DNA from 4 places in the Massilia sp. 05N420 genome. Region 4 is predicted to be linked to each of the others. Evidence: predicted binding sites of a transcription regulator. Region 4 holds the regulator's gene; each other region holds the start of a gene.
What was found. Region 4 encodes FNR, which switches genes on or off when oxygen is low (the NO sensors DNR and NnrR bind a similar motif). Its sites were predicted from a motif close to TTGATNNNNATCAA; they were not measured.

Region 1 (5,135 bases), on a different contig from region 4:
GCCGAAATCGGCGACAAGACCCAGTTGCTGGCCTTCCTGCTGGCCGCGCGCTTCCGCCGTCCGCTGCCCATCGTCTTCGGCATCTTCGCCGCCACCATCGCCAACCACGCCTTTGCCGCCGCGGTCGGCGCGCTGGTCAGCAAGCTGCTCGGTCCCGAAGTGATGCGCTGGGTTCTGGGCCTGGCCTTCATCGGCATGGCGGCATGGATCATGGTCCCGGACGACATCGACGAGAACGAGACGACGCCGGCGCGCTTCGGCGTCTTCCTCACCACCGTGCTGGCCTTCTTCCTGGCCGAGATGGGCGACAAGACCCAGGTGGCGACGGTGGCGCTGGCCGCGCGCTATCCCTCCGCGGTGGCGGTGGTGGCCGGCACCACCCTGGGCATGATGCTGGCGAACGTGCCGGCCGTGTACTTCGGCGACCGCATCGCCGGCCGCGTGCCGCTGAAGCTCGTGCACGGCATCGCGGCCCTGATCTTCGTGGTGCTGGGCCTGGCGACCCTGTTCGGCCTCGGCAAGAACCTGGGCTTCTAGTCGCCCGCCTGGTTGACCCAGACCGGCGCCGACCACAAGACCTTGCCGTCGTCCTGGGTCAGCTTCGCATAGTAGAAGTGCGGCCCCGGCGACGGCGTCAGCGTGACGCTCGCCTGCGCCGCCAGCTGGCTCACGTTGCCGTTCCGGCCCGGCACCCCTTCCATGATCGCCACCGTGGCCGCACGCCGGCCGGCATCGTTCGCGAACTGCACCGACAGCTGGAGCGGTCCGCGGTTGTCGATGCGCTCGCCCATCAGGTGGCCGTTGGCGGTAAATACGATCTGCGATGCCTTGTCCATGGTCGCGAACACGCGCCGCGCCCTGAGGGCGTCGATGAAGCTGTCGCGGGTCAGCGGCACGCCGTTCGGGACCAGCACCGCGGTGCGGTTGGTGTATGAGCTGCCCCAGTTGGCGCAGTGGTTGTCCTGGTTGCTGCTGAAGGCCACGTGGTAGCCCGCTTCCAGCAGCTTGTTGCAGGCCGCCTCGAAATTGCTGCGGCGGGTCTCGCCCTCCTTGTCGTTGGTGGAGAAGGCCGAGGTGTTCATCACTTCGCACAGCGCCATCGCCTCGTCGCCGTCCGCCGTCCAGGCCAGCGGCACGCCGCCGACCTTGAACTGGTCCTTCAGCGCCGGGTGGTTGAACTGGCCGATCCAGCCCTGCTTTCGCATCAGCGTGTACAGCGCGCCGTAGTCGCTGCGGCTGCTGAGCGTGTCGGCCAGCAGCTCCCCCTTGCCGTTCTTTTCCCAGCCCAGCAGCTCGTCGCTGTTGAAGATGTTCAGGTGGCCGCCGTTGCTGATCACGCCCCACTCCATGCCGTACAGGGCCAGGAAGTCCGGATGCTGCTCGTTGAACGCGCGCGCCATCCCGAGGCCGGACTGGTACAGCGCCCTGGCCGCGGCCGGATCGGCATCAAGCTTGGTGCCATCCGAGCCGTCGTACATGTGGTTGTGCTCGGAGACCATCAGCATGTCCAGGCCATGCTCGCGGGCGTAGGGAAAGGCGGTATCCGGACCGAAGGGCGCGGTCTGCGGGTCCTGGGCACCCTTGCAGTTATCGAGGGCGGCGCCGCCGTCGCTGTGGCTGGTCTGGCTGTGCAGGTTGCCGTAATAGACCGTGAACGGCAGCGCACCCGCCGCCGGCGCCGCCTGCAGCACCTTGCGCCGGCCCGGCATGGGAGAAAAAGCCGGCAGCGCGGGCGCCGGCGGGTTGCCGACGGCGATGTCCCAGGACTGCTCGACCGCTTCATCCCCGGCCGTCGCGTGCAGGCGCACCCGGTACACGCCGGGCGCAGGCAGCCCCTTCGCCAATTTACCCTGCCAACGCACCGGCACGTCGACCGGCCGCCCGGTCAGGATCGCCTGCCCCTGCCAGCGCGCCACTTCGCGGCCGTTCGGCGCCATCAACTCGAGGCGCCAGTGCACGCTGCGGCGGCCCTGCAGGCCAGGGTAATCGAAGGACAGGCGGAAGGTGCGTGATTCGGCCCCGCGGGCCTCGCCGCGATAGGGCGCGTCCAGGGTCGCCTCTAATTCCTGGTGCTCGTGCGGCGCCGGTGCAATGCGCTGCGCCGGAGCGGCAGCGGCCGCAAGGTGGAAGAAGCTGGCCGCTGCGAAGACGAGGCAGCGGGACCAGGCCAGGGAAGGGATAAGGGATGAGGTTTTCATGATGCAATTTTTGCAATTGCATCACTCCTTCACCTTGATCCTCGGATCATAACGATATAAAATTGTTATTAACTAATTGACAAAAATAAAGTCAGCTGGAATATCTGGTTTGCAATGCTTTCACGTCATTGCCGCGAAAACGGGCATGAGGGCTCAACAGCCAATAGGCCGTACTTGGTTCTTCGACTGATCCACCAGCTTGTTCTTCGCAATCCACGGCATCATCGGGCGCAGCTTGTTGCCCACCCGTTCGATCCGCGCTCGGCCACGTAGCCCAGGCGGTCGAAGTCGATGTTGGCGCCGCCGGCGACCGCCACCAGGGTCTGGTCCCGGACCGGCGCGCCAGCCAGCGCGGCACGTTCCACATAGGCCTGCAGCCCGGCCACCGCCAGGGCGCCCGCCGGCTCGAGCACGCTGCGCGTCTCCTGGAACACCTCCTTGATGGCCGCGCAGACCTCGTCGGTACCGACCAGGACGATCTCGTCCACGACCTGCCTGGCGATGCGGAAGGTCTCTTCGCCGACGAGCCGGACGGCGGTCCCGTCGGAGAACAGTCCGACTTCCGGCAGCGCGATGCGCTCGCCCGCCGCCAGGCTGCGCGCCATCGCATCGGAATCGACGGTCTGCACGCCGACGATCCTGATGTCCGGCCGGCAGGCCTTGACGTAGGCGCCGATGCCGGCGACCAGCCCGCCGCCGCCGATGGCGACGAAGATCGCATGGATCGGGTCCCGGTGCTGGTGCAGGATTTCCATGCCGACCGTCCCCTGGCCGGCGATCACATCCGGATCATCGAAAGGATGGACGAAGACGAGCCCCTGCTCTTTTTCAAGCGCGGCCGCGTGGTCGTGGGCATCGGTATAGGAGGTCCCGTGCAGGACGATGTCGACGCAGGGACCGCCGCGCCTTGCCACCGCATCGATCTTGATCCTCGGCGTGGTGGTCGGCATCACGATCAGCGCCCGGCAACCCAGCCGGGCCGCCGCCAGCGCCACACCCTGGGCATGATTGCCGGCGGATGCGCAGATCACGCCGCGCCGGCGCTGCGCCGGCGACAGCCTGGCCATCTTGTTGTAGGCGCCGCGCAGCTTGAAGCTGAAGACGCTCTGCATGTCTTCGCGCTTGAGGCAGATACGGTTGCCCAGGCGCTGGGAGAGCGAGGGCAGCATGTCCAGCGGCGTCACGCCCGCGACCTCATACACTTGTGCGCCCAGGATGCGCTTCAGGTAGCCGGCCGTCATCGGCCGCTTTCGTAGGTCCGGTCTTTCGACAGCATGACTTCGTGGTGTCCGCGGCCAGCCGGAATCATGGGGAAGCAGTTCTCGGCCTGTTCGACCACCACGTCGAGCAGGAAAGGACCTTCCGACGACATGCACTCGGTGATCGCGTCGTCGAGCTCGTCCGCCCTGGCGACCCGGCGCGCCTGCCATCCGAAGGCGCGTGCCAGCGCCGGGAAATCCGGCAGGGCCTCCGCATAGCTGTGGCTATAGCGGGCGCCGTGATGCAGTTCCTGCCATTGCCGGACCATGCCCATGCAGCCGTTATTCGACAGCACGACCTTGATCGGACAGCGATGCTGCACGGCGGTGGCGAGTTCCTGGATGTTCATCAGGATCGAGGCGTCGCCGCTCACGCACACGACCGTCTTTTCCGGATGCGCGATCTGGGCGCCGATCGCGGCCGGGATGCCGTAGCCCATCGTCCCCGCGCCGCCCGAGGTCAGCCAGCGCCGCGGCCCATCGAAGGGAAGGTATTGCGCCGCCCACATCTGGTGCTGGCCGACGTCCGTGGAGACGATGGCGTCCCGTCCGTCCAGCGCGCCGGCCAGGGTCTTCATCAATTGCTGGGGGACGATCGTCGGCGACGTGGCGGCAAAGCCGAGACAGTCCACGTCCCGCCATGCCTGGATGCGCTGCCACCACGCGTCCGTGGACGCGACCTCGGCCTGCATGGCGGCGAGCTCGCGCTCCAGGGCCGCCAGGACCGCGTGGCAATCGCCCACCAGACCGACGTCGGCGCGCACGATCTTGCCGATCGATGCCGGATCGATGTCGATGTGGACGATGCGCGCGTCAGGACAGAATTGATCGAGCTTGCCGGTGACCCGGTCGTCGAAGCGCGCCCCCACGCAGACCACCAGGTCGGCCTCGTGCATCGCCAGGTTGGCTTCCAGGGTGCCGTGCATGCCGAGCATGCCCAGCCACCGCGGATCCGATGCCGGAAAGGCGCCGAGTCCCATCAGGGTCAGCGTGCACGGTGCGTTTTTCATGCGCACGAGGTCTGCAAACGTGGCGCAGGCCGCGCTGCCGGAAGCGGTCAAGCCTCCGCCGCCGTAAAAGACGGGACGGCGCGAACCGGCGATCAGCCTGGCCGCCTGTTCCAGCAGCGCACCCGGAATGTCCGGCACCAGGGACTGCGGGACGGACGGCGGGCTTGCGGCCAGCGAGCGCGGCGCGGTCACGGCGACTGGCTGCAGCTGGACATCCTTCGGCACGTCGACCAGCACCGGCCCCGGGCGGCCCCGGGTCGCCTGCCGGACCGCGGCGTCGACCATGTCCACGATCTCGTCCGCGCTGCGGACCTGGGCATTCCATTTGGTGACGGTGCGCGAGATGCCGAGCGCATCGCACTCCTGGAAGGCGTTCGTGCCGATCAGGTTCGTGGCGACCTGGCCGCTGATGCACAGGACCGGCACCGAGTCGCACAGGGCGTCGAGCAGGCCGGAGGTGGTGTTGGCCATGCCGGGTCCCGAGGTGACGAACACGACGCCAAGGCGGCCGGTCGACCTCGCATAGCCCTCGGCGGCATGCACCGCCGCCTGCTCGTGCCTGACGAGCACATGGCGCAGCCGCGGTTCGAGGTACAAGGCATCGTAGAGGGGAAGCACGGCGCCGCCGGGATAGCCGAAAACGGTATCGACGCCGGCGTCGATCAGGC
Region 2 (5,135 bases), on a different contig from region 4:
GAATGGCGCCAGCCCTGGCTGTTGGTGGTGTTCATCCAGGTGGCGGTGAGGTTAGGCTGCGAACAGGCCCGCACCGCGCCGCCGATGTAGACGCCGACGAAGCTCCACGGCGTATTCGTCCACCAGGCCTGCATCTGCGAGGTGGACGGGGCGGCGCAGCTGTCGAAGCCCTTGCCGTTGAATGCGGCGCCGCCGCCGGGATAGGCCTCGGCGGATGGCGCGGCGAAAAGGGCTGCGGCGAACAGGGCCGGCAGCAGCGCGGCGGGCGCCTTGCGGGGCAGGGTTGGCATCGAATGCTCTCCTTGGTGGTGGTGTGGCGGGGCGGCGGCCCCGGCTCAGGCATGGCCGGGATGGCGGCGCAGGAAGTTCGAGAAGGACTCCACCGGCCCGTCCAGGAATTCCGGGTCGAGCGGGAACATGGCCCAGTAATACAGCTCGCGGCCGTGGCAGCTCTGGGCCGGCGCAGTGTAGCGGTGCCATTCCTTGTGCCGAACCGGCGAATACATGCCGTCGCCGTCGCTGAAGTTCGGCACCACGCGGCGCTGGCCGAGCGCTTCCAGCAACGAGGCCGGGGCGCCGCCGTCGAGGGCGATCTCGAAGTGGGCGTTCATGCTCTGCTCGGTCTCGACGGCCAGCAGCCAGGGGTGGGCATCGCGGTCGTACATCAGGAAGCCGGGCGGGGTCTTGAACAGGTAGTGCTCGACGATCTTGTGGCGCGCGCCCAGCTCGCGCACCAGGCCGCAGATGGCGGGATCGTTGACGAAGCTGAAATCGTGCAGCGAGAGCAGCATGCGCAGCGCTTCCGACTGGGCCAGGAAGTAGCCCTCCTGCAGATGGGTGAGTTCCTCCTCCAGGCGGTCGAGGGCGTGGGCGTCGCTCTTGCGCACGTAGCGGTCGATCAGGCCGCGGTTGAAGGCTTCGATCGCGACCCGCTCGTCGGCGACCCCGGTCAGCAGGATCTTCCGGCACGGCAGGTCGCGCACCGCCTCGCAGAACTGGATCCCGTCCATGCCCGGCATCGCGTAGTCGACCACCAGCACCGAGGGCGTCAGGAAGCGCTGGGCGTGGCGGCGGATGCCGCATACCTGCTCGACGTGCAGGGCGATGTTGTAGGGCTGGGGCGCGAAGGTATAGGTGTCGACGCTGGGCGACAGCAGTCCGGCCAGGGCGGCGGGCGCGGCGCCGTGCTGGCGCAGCCAGGCGGTGGCGGCGGTGGTGTCGCTGAAGCCGATGCTGGGGAAGCTCGGGCCGAGCTGGAAGCGCAGGCTGTGCAAGAAGCTGGGACTGTCATCCACGAGGACGGTCATGGTGGGATGCTGGTAGATCGGCAGGTTCATGCTAAGCCTCGTTGACTCGTTCGACTCGGTCGTTGATTGCACGGGGAGGACGCGGCGTCGTGGACGCGTCGGCGGCGCGCCGCGCCGGCGGGAACTCCAGCGCGAACACCGTGTACAGGTCCTCGCGCGAGCGGCAGCGGATCTTGCCGTGCCAGGCATGCACGATGTCCTTGCACAGCGCCAGGCCGATGCCGGCGCCGGTGTTCGCCGGGTAGGAATAGAAGCGCTCGAAGATGTAGGGCAGCTGGCGCGCCGGGATGCCGCAGCCGCTGTCCATCAGCAGCAGGCGCGGGCGCTTGCGGGCGCCGTCGACGATGATCCGCACTTTCCCCTTGCCGGCGCGCTGCAGGGCCTTCAGGGCATTCCGGAGCAGGTTGAGCAGCACCACCGAGGCCAGTTCCTGGCGTCCGCGGAAGGCGAAGTCGCTGCGCACCACCACGCTCACCAGGCGCCGCTGCTCCCCGCTGACGAAGGGATAGCGGCCGATCACGCCATTCACCAGCTCGGCCATCGAGACCCGCTCGTTGGGCGACAGCTGCTGGTTCATGGCCGCCGCCGACATCAGGAACAGGTCGATCATCTGGTTCATGTGGCGCACCTCGAAGCCGATCCGCTCCAGCGCTTCCGGCACGCCTTCTTCCTCGCCCGGTACCGCCCTGGCGATCCCGCGCACGTTGGCGGAGATGCTGATCAGGGGCGTGCGCAGTTCGTGCGAGACCATCGCCAGCGCCTGCGCCATGCCGGCCAGCTTTTCGCTCGCCAGCAGCCGGCGCCCGATCTTGGTAAGGGCCACGATCACGATCGTGAAGACGTAGATCGGCGCCTGCTCCAGCACCAGCGGCAGGGCGTGGAAATCGCCGCTCGCGTTCGGATCGCCCAGCACCACGTACAGCAGGCAGGCGGCCAGCGCGCCAGCGCTGCAGGACAGCAGCGCCCACAGGGAATCGAACTGGAACAGCAGGATCAGCGCCAGCAGCAGCGATTCGCCCCACACTGCCGAGCCGTGGTTCATCAGGAACATGTAGCTGAAAAAGAAGGGCATCACATAGGTGACGCTGATGAACTCATAGGGACGGAGCCAGTTTCGCTTGATTTTGCGCGGGAACAATAATGCTGGAAGGCATAGAACAAAACCGAGTATCCGCAGGCCCGGGCTCTCGAACTTTTGTGGGAACCACATTGTCCAGATGAGGTAGTACGCCGGCATGCCGATGCAGCCGACCCATGCGAGGAAATGCAGCCGCACCACGGCATGCTCGTGCAGCTGGTCCTGGCGCAGCAGCCACGCCAGCAAGGCGGGGCGGGTCAGCCGATAACGCATCCTGATCGGCGCACTGATGTTCGCGATGCTCCTGTACAGCAGATTCTTCACTCGGCAACTCCCGGTCGTCGACCGTCTGTTTTCGATCCTTGTCACTTAACAATTGATCTCACGCAATTGTTGGTTGAGCTTGAAGGAAACTGCTCAGTTCAGATTGATCTCGGTCAAGAGTGCGTCGAGAAGCCGAGCCGAATTTTTGCGTATGGACACAATGAAATTTTTCCTGGAGATAAAAAAATGACACTACTGACCAAAGCCCAAAACCATGTCCGCCCCGCAGCCCTGCGCATGCCCGCCTTCGTCACCCGCCGGATGGACGAACACCACGTGAACCGGATCGAACAGCTCATGGGCGGCGAGCACGTCCATGTGTGGAAGCGCCAGGGACCCGGCGCGGTCATGTTGGCCGGTAACGATTACCTCTGCCTGGCAAACGAACCGGCGCTGCTCCAGGCCCAGGTGCGCGCCCTGCAGGGCAAGGCCGGGCAGAACCTGATGTCGGCCGTCTACCTGCAGGCCGGCAGCCGGCAGCACCGGCTGGAAGAGAAGTTCGCCGAATTCATGGGCGCCCAGCAGACGGTGCTGGCGCAATCCGGCTGGGCCGCGAACGTCGGGCTGATGCACAGCATCGCCGAGCCGGGCGTGCCGGTCTACCTCGACATCATGGCGCATGCCTCGCTGTGGGACGGGGTCCAGCTGGGCGGGGCCAGGGCCGTGCCCTTCCTGCATAACAATATGGAGCACCTGCAGCGCCAGTTGAACAAGCACGGCGCCGGCGTGATCGTGGTGGACGCCCTGTACAGCACCGACGGCAGCCTGGCGCCGCTGCACGAGGTGCTTGCCCTGGCCGAGAAGACCGGCAGCGTGCTGGTGGTCGACGAATCGCATTCGCTCGGCACCCACGGTCCGCGCGGCGCCGGCCTGGTGATCGCCGCCGGACTGGAAGACCGCGTGCACTTCCGTACCGCCTCGCTGGCCAAGGCCTTCGCCGGCCGCGCCGGCATCATCACCTGTTCGAGCCGCTTCAAGGGCTACTTCCTGTCGGAGTCGCGCCCGGCGATCTTCAGCTCCTGCCTGCTGAACCACGAGCTGGCCTGGTTCGACGCCGCCATCGATTTCGTCGAGCAGGCCGACGTCCGCAGGGCCGGCCTGCGCCGCATCACCGAGGAAGTGCGCAGCGGCCTGGAACGGCTCGGCTACTGCGTCGACGAGGGCAGCGAGCAGATCGTCGCGCTCGAAGTGGGCACCGAGCCGAAGACCCTGGTGCTGCGCAAGGCGCTGGAAAACCGCGGTATCCAGGGCGCGGTGTTCTGCGCCCCGGCCACGCCCAAGAACCGCGCGCTGGTGCGCCTGACCCTGAACTCGGGCCTGACGAAGCGCGAGATCGCGAAGCTGCTGGACGCCTGCGCCGACATGCGCGACGAGGTCGACCTCGAGAACTGGACCTCGACCGTCCGCCGGCGCCGCGTGCACTGACTCGGAAGGCCAGGAAGTTGGCTCCTAAAGGCAGGCACAAAATCGTGGAGGGCTGACGCTTTCGCTTACGCTTATACAAAAGACAAGAAGGAGACAAGCGTGAGCGACAAATACAGGCTCGTTGGGCCGATCTACGACTGGCTGAGTGCCTTCTACAGCGGGAAGTCGATCCACAAGTGCAAGGTGGCGATGCTCGATCGCCTGCAGCCGGGCGACCGGGTGCTGTTCGCCGGCGTCGGCCACGGCAGGGATGCGGTCTACGCGGCGGGCCGCGGGGCCGAGGTCACCGTGGTCGACCTGTCCGAGACCATGCTGAGGAAGTTCCAGGCCAACCTGGCGAAAGAGGGCGTGCAGGTCTCGATCCGCCAGGTCCACAGCGACATCATGCAGGTGGAGGAGTACGAGCGCTACGACATGGTGGTGGCCAACTTCTTCCTCAACGTCTTCCACGAGGACATGATGGTGAAGGTGCTGCAGCACCTGATCCGCCTCGGCCGGCCGGGCGCGCGGGTGGTGGTGGGCGACTTCTCCTTCCCGACCGGGAACGTCCTGAGCCGGCTGGTGAAGACCCTGTACTGGTATGGGGCGGTCGGCTTCTTCTGGCTGTTTGCCGGGAACGCCTTCCACAATATCTACAACTATCCCGAGTGGATGAAGAAGCTCGGCCTGCGGGTGCAGGAGCAGAAGCACTACAAGCTGCTGCTGCTGGACTGCTACTGGTCGGTGCTGGGCGAGAAGCCGGACCTCGCATGAGCGACGCCGCTCTCGCGCTCACCCGGCCGCTCGCTCCGGCCGACGCCGACGCCCACGCCGAGCTGGCCAGGCGCGTGGCGTGGCTGAAGGAATATGGCAGCCACCCGATGTCCTTCTCGACCATGCAGCCGGACATGGCCTACTTCGAGCTGCCGGGCGCCGGCTATATCGCCTATGCCCAGTACTGGGGCATGCAGTTCGCGCTGGCCGATCCGGTGTGCGCGCCGGAGCAGCGCGCAGTGCTGATC
Region 3 (5,135 bases), on a different contig from region 4:
GCCAGCCGATCCGGCCGGTGGTCTCCGGCATCAGGGCCACGCCCAGGCCCGCGCCCACCATCGCCAGCAGGGTCTGCGGCTCGGCCGCCTCCTGGAAGATGGTCGGCTGGAAGCCGGCGTTCACGCAGCACTGGATCAGGTAGCGCGGCTCAGCCGACTGGTCCAGGTGCAGGATCAGCAGCGGCTCGCCGGCGATGTCGGTGAGCTCGATGCGGTCCTTGCGCGCCAGCGGATGCTGGACGTTCACCGCCACGCAGTAGTTCTCCTGGAAGCACAGGTCCTGGCGCAGGCCGGCGTGCTTCAGTTCGTCCTCGTCGCGCTTCGGCTCGCGCCAGAAGCCGACGTCGATCTGTTTTCCGCGCAGGGCGTCCCACTGCTCGTTCGGGCCGAGTTCGTGGATGGTCCAGGTCACGCGCGGGAACTGGCTCTGGAACTGTTCCAGCAGGCCGGGTATCGGGCCCCACATCGCCGAGCCGACGATGCCCACGCGCAGGCGCCCGACCTCGCCGCGGTCGATCTGGCGGATGGTGTCGACCGCCATCCGCATCCGCCCCAGCAGGTCCGAGGCTTCCTGCATGAAGGCCTTGCCGGCCACCGTCAGCTCGAAGCTGCGGGTGGTGCGCGCGAACAGGCGCACCCCCAGCTCGCTCTCCAGCTTCATGATCTGCTGCGAGAGCGGCGGTTGCGAGATGTGCAGGCGCTCGGCGGCGCGGCTGAAGCTTTTCTCTTCGGCCACCGCGAGGAAATACTTCAACTGCTTCAGGTCGATCGACATGGAGAACCCGTCAGGCTGTCGTTAATGGGTGGCGTGCAGCGCCACGGCCAGCTTGGCGCCGACCAGGGCGTTGTGCTTGACCAGGGCGATGTTGGTGGCCAGGCTGCGGCCGCCCGTCAGTTCCTTGATGCGCGCCAGCAGGAAGGGCGTGACGAGCTTGCCCTTCACGCCCTGCTGCGCCGCTTCGGCCAGGGCCTGGGCGATGATGGCATCGATCTCCTCGTTCTTCATCGACGAGACTTCCGGCACCGGATTGCTGACCACCACGCCGCCCTCCAGGCCGAGCTGCCACTTGGTGCGGATGAAGCGCGCCTGTTCTTCCGGCGTGTCGAGCTGGAAGTCGGCCTTGAAGCCGCTGTCGCGCGTGAAGAAGGCGGGGAAGGCCGCCTGGCCCACGCTCACCACCGGCACGCCGTGGGTCTCGAGGTATTCGAGGGTCAGGCCGATGTCGAGGATGGACTTGACGCCCGCGCAGACCACGGCGACGCCGGTCCGGGCCAGTTCCTGCAGGTCGGCCGAGATGTCGAAGCTGGTCTCGGCGCCGCGGTGCACGCCGCCGATGCCGCCGGTGACGAAGACTTCGATGCCGGCCAGCTTCGCGCAGATCATGGTGGCGGCGACGGTGGTGGCGCCGAGCTTTCTGGTGGCCAGGACGTAGGCCAGGTCGCGGCGGCTCACCTTGATCGCGTCCGTCGACTGGCCCAGCTGCTCGAGCTGGTCGTCGGACAGGCCGATGCAGATGCGGCCGTCGATGATGGCGATGGTGGCCGGCACCGCGCCGGCGTCGCGGATCACCTGCTCGACTTCGCGCGCGGTCTGCACGTTCTGCGGGTAGGGCATGCCGTGCGAGATGATGGTCGACTCGAGGGCGACGACGGGTTTGCCGGCGGCGCGGGCGGCCTGCACTTCGGGAGAAAACTGGAGAAAGGCTTGCATGGTCAGTCCTGGAGGTTCATGTTCGTAAGAGTGTCCGGGCCGAGGCGCGGATGCACCGTCTCGGTCACGCCGAGGGTCAGCGCCGACAGTTTCAGGCCGCGCCGGCAGGCCAGTTCGAGGTCTTCGCCGTCGTGGACCAGCGACCAGCACACGGCGGCCGCGAAGGCGTCGCCGGCGCCGGTGACGTCGACCACGTCGGTGCCGGGCGCGTACAGGCGGACGATCTGGTCCTCACCCGTGCCGCCGCGCGTGAACAGCACGCCATCGGCGCCGCGCGTCACGATCAGGTCGCGCGCGCCCTGGGCCCGCACTTCGGCCATCGCGGCGTCGAGCTCGGTTTCGCTGGAGAGCTCGCGCCCGACCCGTGCCGCGAGTTCGCCGCGGTTCAGGATCAAGAGACGCACGCCCGACAGGTCGCGCGGCAGGCGCGCCATCTTCGGCTCCGACACCGCCACCAGCACCAGCGGCACCTCGGCACGGCGCGCTCCGGCGATCACGGCGTCGACCGTGTCGAGCGGCAGGTTGAGGTCGGCCACCACCAGCGCGCTGGTCGCGAGCCGGGCCTGGCAGCTGTCGACGAAGGCGCGATCGAGGCGGTCGTAGAGGGCCATGTCGGCCAGCGCGACCACCATCTCGCCATCCTGGTCCAGCACCGCGGTATAGGTGCCGCTGGCGAGGTCGGGCAGCTGCAGCGTGCCCCCCAGGTCGATGCCGAGGCTTTTTGCGTGGGCGAGCAGGGCGGCGCCCGAGCTGTCCTTGCCGGTCGCGGTCAGCAGGGCGGCCGGCGTGCCCATGCGCGCGAGGTTTTCGGCGATGTTGCGGGCGACGCCGCCGAAGGATTCGCTCTGGATGGCGGGGTTCGAGGTGTGCATGGCGATGCCGGCCAGCGAGCGCAGCTTGCGGTCGAGGTTGGCCGCGCCGATGCAGGTGACGGGACGGCGGTCCGGCAGCACGTAGGCGCGTCCCAGCAGCTTGCGTTCGCGGATCAGGCCGGCGATATAGCCGGCCACGGCCGAGCGCGACAGCCCCAGGCTGGCAGCCAGATCCTGCTGCGAAATAAAGGGGTTCGCGCGGATCAGCTCAAGCAACTGTTGTTTTTTTGAGTGTTCGCTCACGGTGGTTCCGATTCAAGGAGGCTATAAACAATTGTTTTTAATCTTAAACACTTGTTTGGTCGGCGTCAATCCGAGGCTGTCTCCGGGGGCTAACATGCAGCATAGCCCATTTATACCTTCTACATATAAATCGAGCAAAAATTTGGTATTTGCCATACCAATCCACGATAATGCATAGTTTGATTTATTTGGTGCACCGGGCTCCCGCTTTCTGTGCAACACCTTGAGCGCCTGACGCTCTTTCAGCTTCTCCGGTCTGCCAGCACGAATACCCGCAATAAGCCCAATCCAGCGAATATCACAAGGAAGCCATCCATGCTCAGCAACACCCCATTCGAAGCCGCCGACGTCATCCGTGCCCGCAAGCCCGGTTTCACGCCGCGTGTGGCGCTCATCCTCGGCTCCGGTCTCGGCGTGCTGGCCGAGCAGATGACGGACGCGGTGGCGATCAGCTACGCCGACCTGCCTGGCTTCCCGATCAGCACCGTGCACGGCCACGCCGGCGAACTGGTGCTGGGCACCCTGGCCGGCGTGCCGGTCGCCTGCATGAAGGGCCGCGGCCACTTCTATGAAGGCTACGGCGCCAGCGTGATGACTTCCGCTGTCCGTACCCTGAAACTGATGGGTTGCGAACTGCTGTTCGTGACCAACGCGGCCGGTTCGCTGCGTCCGGAAGTGGACGCCGGCAGCATCGTGCTGCTTTCCGACCACATCAACCTGCTGCCGGGCAGCCCGATGGCCGGCCCGAACGACGACCGCTTCGGCCCGCGCTTCTTCAGCATGGCCAACGCCTATGACCTTGACACCCGCGAACTGGTGAAGACCGTGGCGAAAGAGAAGGGCATCACCCTGCACGAAGGCGTCTACCTGTCGACCCCGGGCCCGCACTTCGAAACCGCGGCCGAGATCCGCGCCTTCCGCACCATGGGCGCCGACGTGGTCGGCATGTCGGTGGTCCCGGAAGTGATCGCCGCCCGCCACTGCGGCCTGAAAGTCGCCGGCGTCTCCGCCATCACCAACCTGGCCGAAGGCCTGACCCCGTTCCCGCTGTCGCACGAGCAGACCCTGAAGTATGCTGCGGTGGCGGCCAAGGATCTGGTGGCGTTGATGCACGCGTTTATTGAACGTCTGGGTACGACCGCTAACGCCTAATACGTCGTCCCCGCGCAGGCGGGGACCCAAGTTTGTCGAGCAGTCGAAACGCAGGCAAACTTGGACCTCCGCCTTCGCGGGGGCGACGAGCTAGCAATTTCTATGTGAGATAACTATATGTCACGCGCATTCATCCTCCTGCTTGACTCCTTCGGCCTCGGCGCACTGCCCGACGCCGGCAAGTACGGCGACACCGGCGCCAACACCCTCGGCCACATCGCCGAATGGGCCGCCAGGGAAGGCAAGCCGATGTCGCTGCCGACCCTGGAAACCATCGGCCTCGGCGCCGCGGCGCATAAAGCCAGCGGCGAATGGCCGGCCGGCTTCGAGAAACGCGACGGCTTCAGCGGCGCCTGGGGCGTCGCCCGCGAGCAGTCGACCGGCAAGGACACCCAGAGCGGCCACTGGGAAATCGCCGGCGTGCCGGTGCTGTTCGACTGGGGCTACTTCCCCAAGACCGTGCCGAGCTTCCCGAAAGAGCTGACGGATAAACTGCAGGAGCTGACGGGCGTACCGGGCTGGCTGGGCAACTGCCACGCTTCCGGCACCACCATCATCAACGAGCTGGGCGACGAGCACGTCGCCAGCGGCAAGCCGATCCTGTACACCTCGGCCGACTCGGTGCTGCAGATCGCCGCGCACGAAGAACACTTCGGCCTCGAGCGCCTGTACGAAGTCTGCGAAGCCGCGTACGAGCTGGTCAAGCCCTACAATATCGGCCGCGTGATCGCGCGTCCCTTCACCGGCGCAAACGGTGATTACAAGCGCACCAGCAACCGTCACGACTACGCCGTGCCGCCGGTCGCGCCGACCCTGCTGGACCACGTCAAGGACGCCGGCGGCGAGGTCATCGCGCTCGGCAAGATCAGCGATATCTTCGCCGGCCAGGGCGTGACCCAACTGATCAAGGGCGCCGACAATATGGCGCTGTTCGACCGCCTGCTGGAAGTCGCGGACACCGCCGGCGACAAGTCGCTGACCTTCGTGAACTTCGTCGACTTCGACATGCACTTCGGCCATCGCCGCGACGTCGCCGGTTACTCGAACGCGCTGCACGAGCTGGACGCGCGCCTGCCCGAATTCATGGCCAAGCTTCAGCCCGGCGACCTGGTCGTGATCACCGCCGACCACGGCTGCGACCCGACCTGGCCCGGCTC
Region 4 (5,135 bases):
CCAGATGCTGACCACCACCACCGCCGCCAGCAGCAGCAGGGCGAAGGGCCGCGCCAGGGCAACCATGCGGCGCTGCAGTTCGCCCTCGGTCTTCATCACCAGCCAGGTCGCCCCCAGCACCGTATAGGCGATCATCACGCCAAAGCCGGCTGCCAGCGGAAACGGCGCGAACCAGTCGAGCGGCCCGCCGGCATAGCTGCGTCCCGACACCGGAATCCCGGACAGGAAGGCGCCCAGCGCCACGCCCTGGAAAAAGGCCGCCGCCATCGAGCCGCCGGTGAAGGCCAGGTCCCAGATCGGCCGTTCGCGGTCATTGGCCTTGAAGCGGAATTCGAAGGCGACGCCGCGGAAGATCAGGCCCAGCAGCATGAAGATCAGCGGCAGGTAGAGGCCCGGCAGGATCACGGCGTAGGCCACCGGGAAGGCGGCCAGCAGCCCTTCGCCACCCAGCACCAGCCAGGTTTCGTTGCCGTCCCAGATCGGCGCCACCGAATTCATCATCGCGTCGCGGTCGCGCCTGGCCGGGACGAAGGGGTAGAGCATGCCGATGCCGAGGTCGAAGCCGTCCAGGATCACGTACATGAACACGGAGAAGAAGATGATGCCGGCCCAGACCGCGGTGATGTCGATGTCCATGTCCATGTTCACGTCATATTGTCTTGGTTGGCGGAGGCATCGGCCTCCGGCACCGACAGCGGCCGCGCCGGCGTGCGTCCCCTGCCCGGCCCGCCTTGCGGGATGCGCGTGGTATCGAAGGCCTGCGGCCCCTTGCGCACCAGCCTCAGCACATAGGCGATGCCGACCCCGAACACAAAAAAGTAGGAAACCACGAACAACGCCAGGCTCAGCGCCACCGGTCCGGCGTCGATCTTCGAGGCGCCGTCCGCGGTGCGCAGCACGCCATAGACGATCCAGGGCTGGCGCCCGACCTCGGTGGTGATCCAGCCGGCCAGCACCGCCACCAGACCCGCCGGTCCCATCCACATGGCCATGCGCAGGAAGCCGCGGCTGTCGAACAGGCGCTTCCTGAAGCGTAGCCACACGCCCCAGGCGCCCAGCGCGATCATCAGCAGGCCCAGGCCCACCATCACGCGAAAACTCCAGAACAGGATCAGGGAATTCGGCCGCTGGTCGCGCGGAAATTCCTTCAAACCCTTGATCTGGCCGCCCCAGGTATGGGTCAGGATCCAGCTGCCCACGCGCGGGATGCCGATGGCGAATCTTGTCTCCTCGTCCTTCATGCTGGGAATGCCGAACAGCAGCAGGGGCAAGGGTTTGTCGCCTTCGTTTTCCCAATGCCCCTCGAGGGCGGCGATCTTGGCCGGCTGGTGCTTCAGGGTGTTCAGGCCATGCATGTCGCCGACCACGGCCTGGATCGGCGCCACGATCAGCACCATCCACATCGCCATCGACAGCATGGTGCGCACCGCCTCGCTCCCCCGTCCCTTGAGCAGATGCCAGGCCGCCGAGCTGCCGACGAACAGCGCGGTCGAGAGGAAGGCCGCGATCGACATGTGCACCAGCCGGTACGGGAAAGAGGGATTGAAGACGATCTTGAACCAGTCGACCGGCACCATGCGGCCGTTGACGATGTCGTAGCCCTGCGGCGTCTGCATCCAGCTGTTCGAACCGAGGATCCAGGTGGCGGAGATGAGTGTACCGAGCGCGACCATGCAGGTGGCGAGGAAGTGCAGCCCGGGACCGACCTTGGACCAGCCGAACAGCATCACGCCGAGGAAGCCGGCCTCCAGGAAGAAGGCGGTGAGCACCTCGTAGGCCAGCAGCGGCCCGGTGATGGCGCCGGCGTATTCGGAAAAATAGCTCCAGTTGGTACCGAACTGGTAAGCCATCACGATGCCGGAGACCACGCCCATGCCGAAGTTGACGGCGAAGATCTTCAGCCAGAAGTGATAGAGATCGACGAAGACCTGGCGCCTGGTCTTCAACCAGCACAGCTCGAGCACGGCCAGGTAGCTGGCCAGGCCGATGGTGATGGCCGGAAACAGGATGTGGAACGACATCGTGAACGCGAACTGCAGGCGCGCCAGGTCCAATGCCGCCAAGCCGAACATGAGTCCCCTCCGCTATTGTCGTGTACGGAATCTAGCACGTGCTGAGCCGCGCACGATTGGCGCAGTAGCGATGCCTGGCCGCGTTCAAAATGCCACGGAGTATGATCAGGCGTCGAGGAAGCCCCGGCTTTGCGAACGCAAGCTCGGCATGGGGCCGTATAATCCTGGGTATTGACATCCATTCGCATCCTTTATCCGATGATCCAGGCCATCTCTTTCCAGAGCGACGACAAGCCGCTGAACGTTCCCGCGCTCAAGGCCAGCTGCTCGGCCTGCAGCATGCACCAGCTGTGCCTGCCGATGGGCCTGGAAGACGCGGACATCGACCGCCTCGACAAGATCATCGGCCGCCGCCGCCGTCTCGAGCGCGACGAAGCCCTGTACAAGATGGGCGAGCCCTTCCGCAACCTCTACGCGGTGCGCTTCGGCCACTTCAAGACCTACCAGGTGAATGCGGCCGGCGAGGCGCAGATCACCGGTTTCCAGATGGCCGGCGAACTGCTGGGCATGGATGCGATCAGCGCCGACCGCCACCACTGCGACGCCGTCGCGCTGGAAGACAGCGAAGTCTGCGAGATCCCCTTCACCAACCTGGAAGACCTGTTCGGCCAGGTGCCTGCCCTGCTGCGCCACTTCCACCGCATCATGAGTCAGGAAATCACGCGCGAGCAGAACGTCATGCTCCTGCTCGGCAATATGCGCGCCGAGCAGCGCTTCGCCGTCTTCCTGGTGAACCTGTCGGCCCGCTACGCCGCGCGCGGCTATGCGGCCAACAGCTTCCAGCTGCGCATGTCGCGCGAGGACATCGGCAACTACCTGGGGCTGACCATCGAGAGCATCAGCCGCCTCCTGTCGCGCTTCAAGAAGCTTGGCCTGCTGCAGGTCGACAAGCGCGAAGTGACCCTGCTCGAACCGGCGCGGCTGAAGGCGATGGCGGCCGGGACCGAGCAGTGCAGTCCGATGGCATGATCAGCCAGCCTGTTGGATTGCTTCCGGCTTTTGATCGGCCGGTGCGGCTTCCGGCGCGACGACGTTGCCGTCGACGACTTGCACGACCATTTGTTCGCCTTGCGGGCCCAGGGCCAGGCAGTTGTATTTCAGGCACTCCCCTCGACAATAAGATCCAGTGGGTACATGCTGGTCGTCCGACGTAGGCCAAGCACAAAACGGAGGTCGACATGACGACAAGTAACTTAGTTGAAGAACTCTCGGGCGCTCCATCCCGCCATGGGCTTCTTGAGGACATTGGCAGCTTGCGCGAAGGCCGAACCCGGCTCGATCTCGATGGGTTTCGATTCGATCCAATACGCAAGCTTCCACTCTATGTCTTCAATCTCGTCGACGACGACGGGGCTCTTGTCGGCCAGTATCACTTTGCACCGGGCGCGCCGGAAGCGGTGGGAGAGATCGGCAACGCCGGGGGATACGTGGATGAAGCGTACCGGAACAGAGGTCACAGCAAAGAAGCCGTCAAGGCCTTGGGCGAGCTGGCGTCGCGACACGGAATGGACTCGTTCATCATCACCTGCCCGGAGGACAACGAGGCTGCACGAAAAGCCCTGGACCAGGTCGGCGTGGAAATGGCGAATCGTGGCGACAAACTCTGTTTTTACGAAATTCCGGCATCGAAATCGAACTGAAGCAACCACGACGAGGAGACAGAGATGATCAAGGTGAGCGTGATGTATCCCAACGGCCCGGACGCCCGTTTCGACGACGACTACTACCGGGAGCGGCACATGCCCATGGTGAAGGAACTGATGGGCGATGCTTTAATGTACTACACGATCGACAGGGGAATGGCCGGCGGTGCGCCGGCGTCGAACGCGCCCTACATCGCCATGGGTCACCTGTTCTGCGACTCGGTCGATGCCTTCCAGGCCGGCTTCGGCCCGCATACGAAGGAAATCATGGGCGACATTCCGAATTACACCAACCAGACGCCGGTCGTCCAGATCAGTCAGGTGGTGGTCGGCCAAGCCTGAGCCGGGCGGCCGCCTCATCCTTCCCAGCGCGAGCCGGGAAGGATGCCGCACATGTTCCCGCGCTGGAATCCGGGTTCCTTGAAGGCGAGGAAATCGTCATTGAAGCTAGCGAAGGTGGTGTCCAGGCGCCGCTTCAGCACCCGGTGGCCGAAATCCTGCCCGCGCGGGTGGGCGGCGACCACGGCGGCGCGCTGTTCCGCCGTGAACTGGTCGAAGTTGCGGCCCGCCATGTCCATGGCGGCGCCGGCCTGCGAAGGCAGAACTACCTGAGCAACGTGGATGCGGACCGTGTGGCCGCCGCCTGGCGGAACTGGTGCGGCGCCTTGGGTGATATTCGATCGCTCACCACGACGGTTGGCAAACCGGTGCCGAAATGACCCACCCGAGGGTAAACCATATTCGTGCAGATCGGCGCCAGGATCTACCAGCGTCGTCGATGCAGTACACGTAATCCCGGGCGGTGCCGAGCCAGGCTGCATAAGCCGGATTCGCTTCACTGCCGGGCGCGCCACCTCAAGCGCGAATGGATATACTCAGCATATCCGCCCACTATTGGGAATCGCGTGATGAACCGACGCCGCGACTACAAGACCGCCCTATTGATCGACGCAGCGATCTACTCGAGCTCTGCTGAAGTACGCGCGCACGCCGCCGGCGAACTTTCAGAGCGGCCCCTCCCGCCTGATTTCGAGATGCGCATCTTTTTGGAGCCGAATAGGCGTCGCCACAACCCACCTTCGCAGCCGCCGGAATTTCCGGAGTAATCGCGTCCAGGTGGACTGTCCGGGACCGCATGCAAATACGATTGCCATGATGCGACTGCCCACGTCCGCTCATGGGACCCGAAGGGACATCGGCATATCGCCGATCGCAGCCGCTTCAGGTATTCTCACGCACGTAACTATTGATTTCCTTGCCGTTCAGTTCAGTTTTCATTTCGTACCTCATTCCCAGGCGCTCGGCGACACGACGCGATGATTCATTGCCGGAAGCGATCAGTGCCCGAACCTTCGGCTCACCCCGGACCTCGAACGCATACTTCAGGACTGCCGCCGCCGCTTCGTTCGCAATTCCCTTT

Region 1: AC1DIX_RS18505 (CehA/McbA family metallohydrolase) is a predicted target of FNR. The motif match lies at 2,275-2,288, and genes of this name have one in related genera.
Region 2: cqsA (alpha-hydroxyketone-type quorum-sensing autoinducer synthase) is a predicted target of FNR. The motif match lies at 2,813-2,826, and genes of this name have one in related genera.
Region 3: AC1DIX_RS13185 (carbohydrate kinase) is a predicted target of FNR. The motif match lies at 2,882-2,895, and genes of this name have one in related genera.

The regions. Positions count from the first base shown of each region.
Region 1 is NZ_JBFTMX010000029.1:26,716-31,850, forward strand. Features, by position in the region: gene AC1DIX_RS18500 (TMEM165/GDT1 family protein) at 1-537, shown strand, start outside; gene AC1DIX_RS18505 (CehA/McbA family metallohydrolase) at 534-2,198, opposite strand; partial or broken gene ilvA (threonine ammonia-lyase, biosynthetic) at 2,444-3,439, opposite strand; gene ilvB (biosynthetic-type acetolactate synthase large subunit) at 3,436-5,135, opposite strand, start outside.
Region 2 is NZ_JBFTMX010000035.1:18,358-23,492, forward strand. Features, by position in the region: gene AC1DIX_RS20295 (DUF1906 domain-containing protein) at 1-290, opposite strand, end outside; gene AC1DIX_RS20300 (response regulator) at 336-1,337, opposite strand; gene AC1DIX_RS20305 (sensor histidine kinase) at 1,339-2,709, opposite strand; gene cqsA (alpha-hydroxyketone-type quorum-sensing autoinducer synthase) at 2,896-4,134, shown strand; partial or broken gene AC1DIX_RS20315 (class I SAM-dependent methyltransferase) at 4,231-4,887, shown strand; gene AC1DIX_RS20320 (DUF2156 domain-containing protein) at 4,884-5,135, shown strand, end outside.
Region 3 is NZ_JBFTMX010000016.1:151,201-156,335, forward strand. Features, by position in the region: gene AC1DIX_RS13175 (LysR family transcriptional regulator) at 1-775, opposite strand, end outside; gene AC1DIX_RS13180 (pseudouridine-5'-phosphate glycosidase) at 797-1,711, opposite strand; gene AC1DIX_RS13185 (carbohydrate kinase) at 1,714-2,826, opposite strand; gene xapA (xanthosine phosphorylase) at 3,142-3,978, shown strand; gene AC1DIX_RS13195 (phosphopentomutase) at 4,096-5,135, shown strand, end outside.
Region 4 is NZ_JBFTMX010000001.1:188,677-193,811, reverse strand. Features, by position in the region: gene cydB (cytochrome d ubiquinol oxidase subunit II) at 1-636, opposite strand, end outside; gene AC1DIX_RS00890 (cytochrome ubiquinol oxidase subunit I) at 645-2,072, opposite strand; gene fnr (fumarate/nitrate reduction transcriptional regulator Fnr) at 2,271-3,041, shown strand; gene AC1DIX_RS00880 (GNAT family N-acetyltransferase) at 3,251-3,712, shown strand; gene AC1DIX_RS00875 (EthD family reductase) at 3,737-4,057, shown strand; gene AC1DIX_RS00870 (hypothetical protein) at 4,072-4,293, opposite strand; gene AC1DIX_RS00865 (hypothetical protein) at 4,624-4,821, shown strand; gene AC1DIX_RS00860 (GNAT family N-acetyltransferase) at 4,937-5,135, opposite strand, start outside.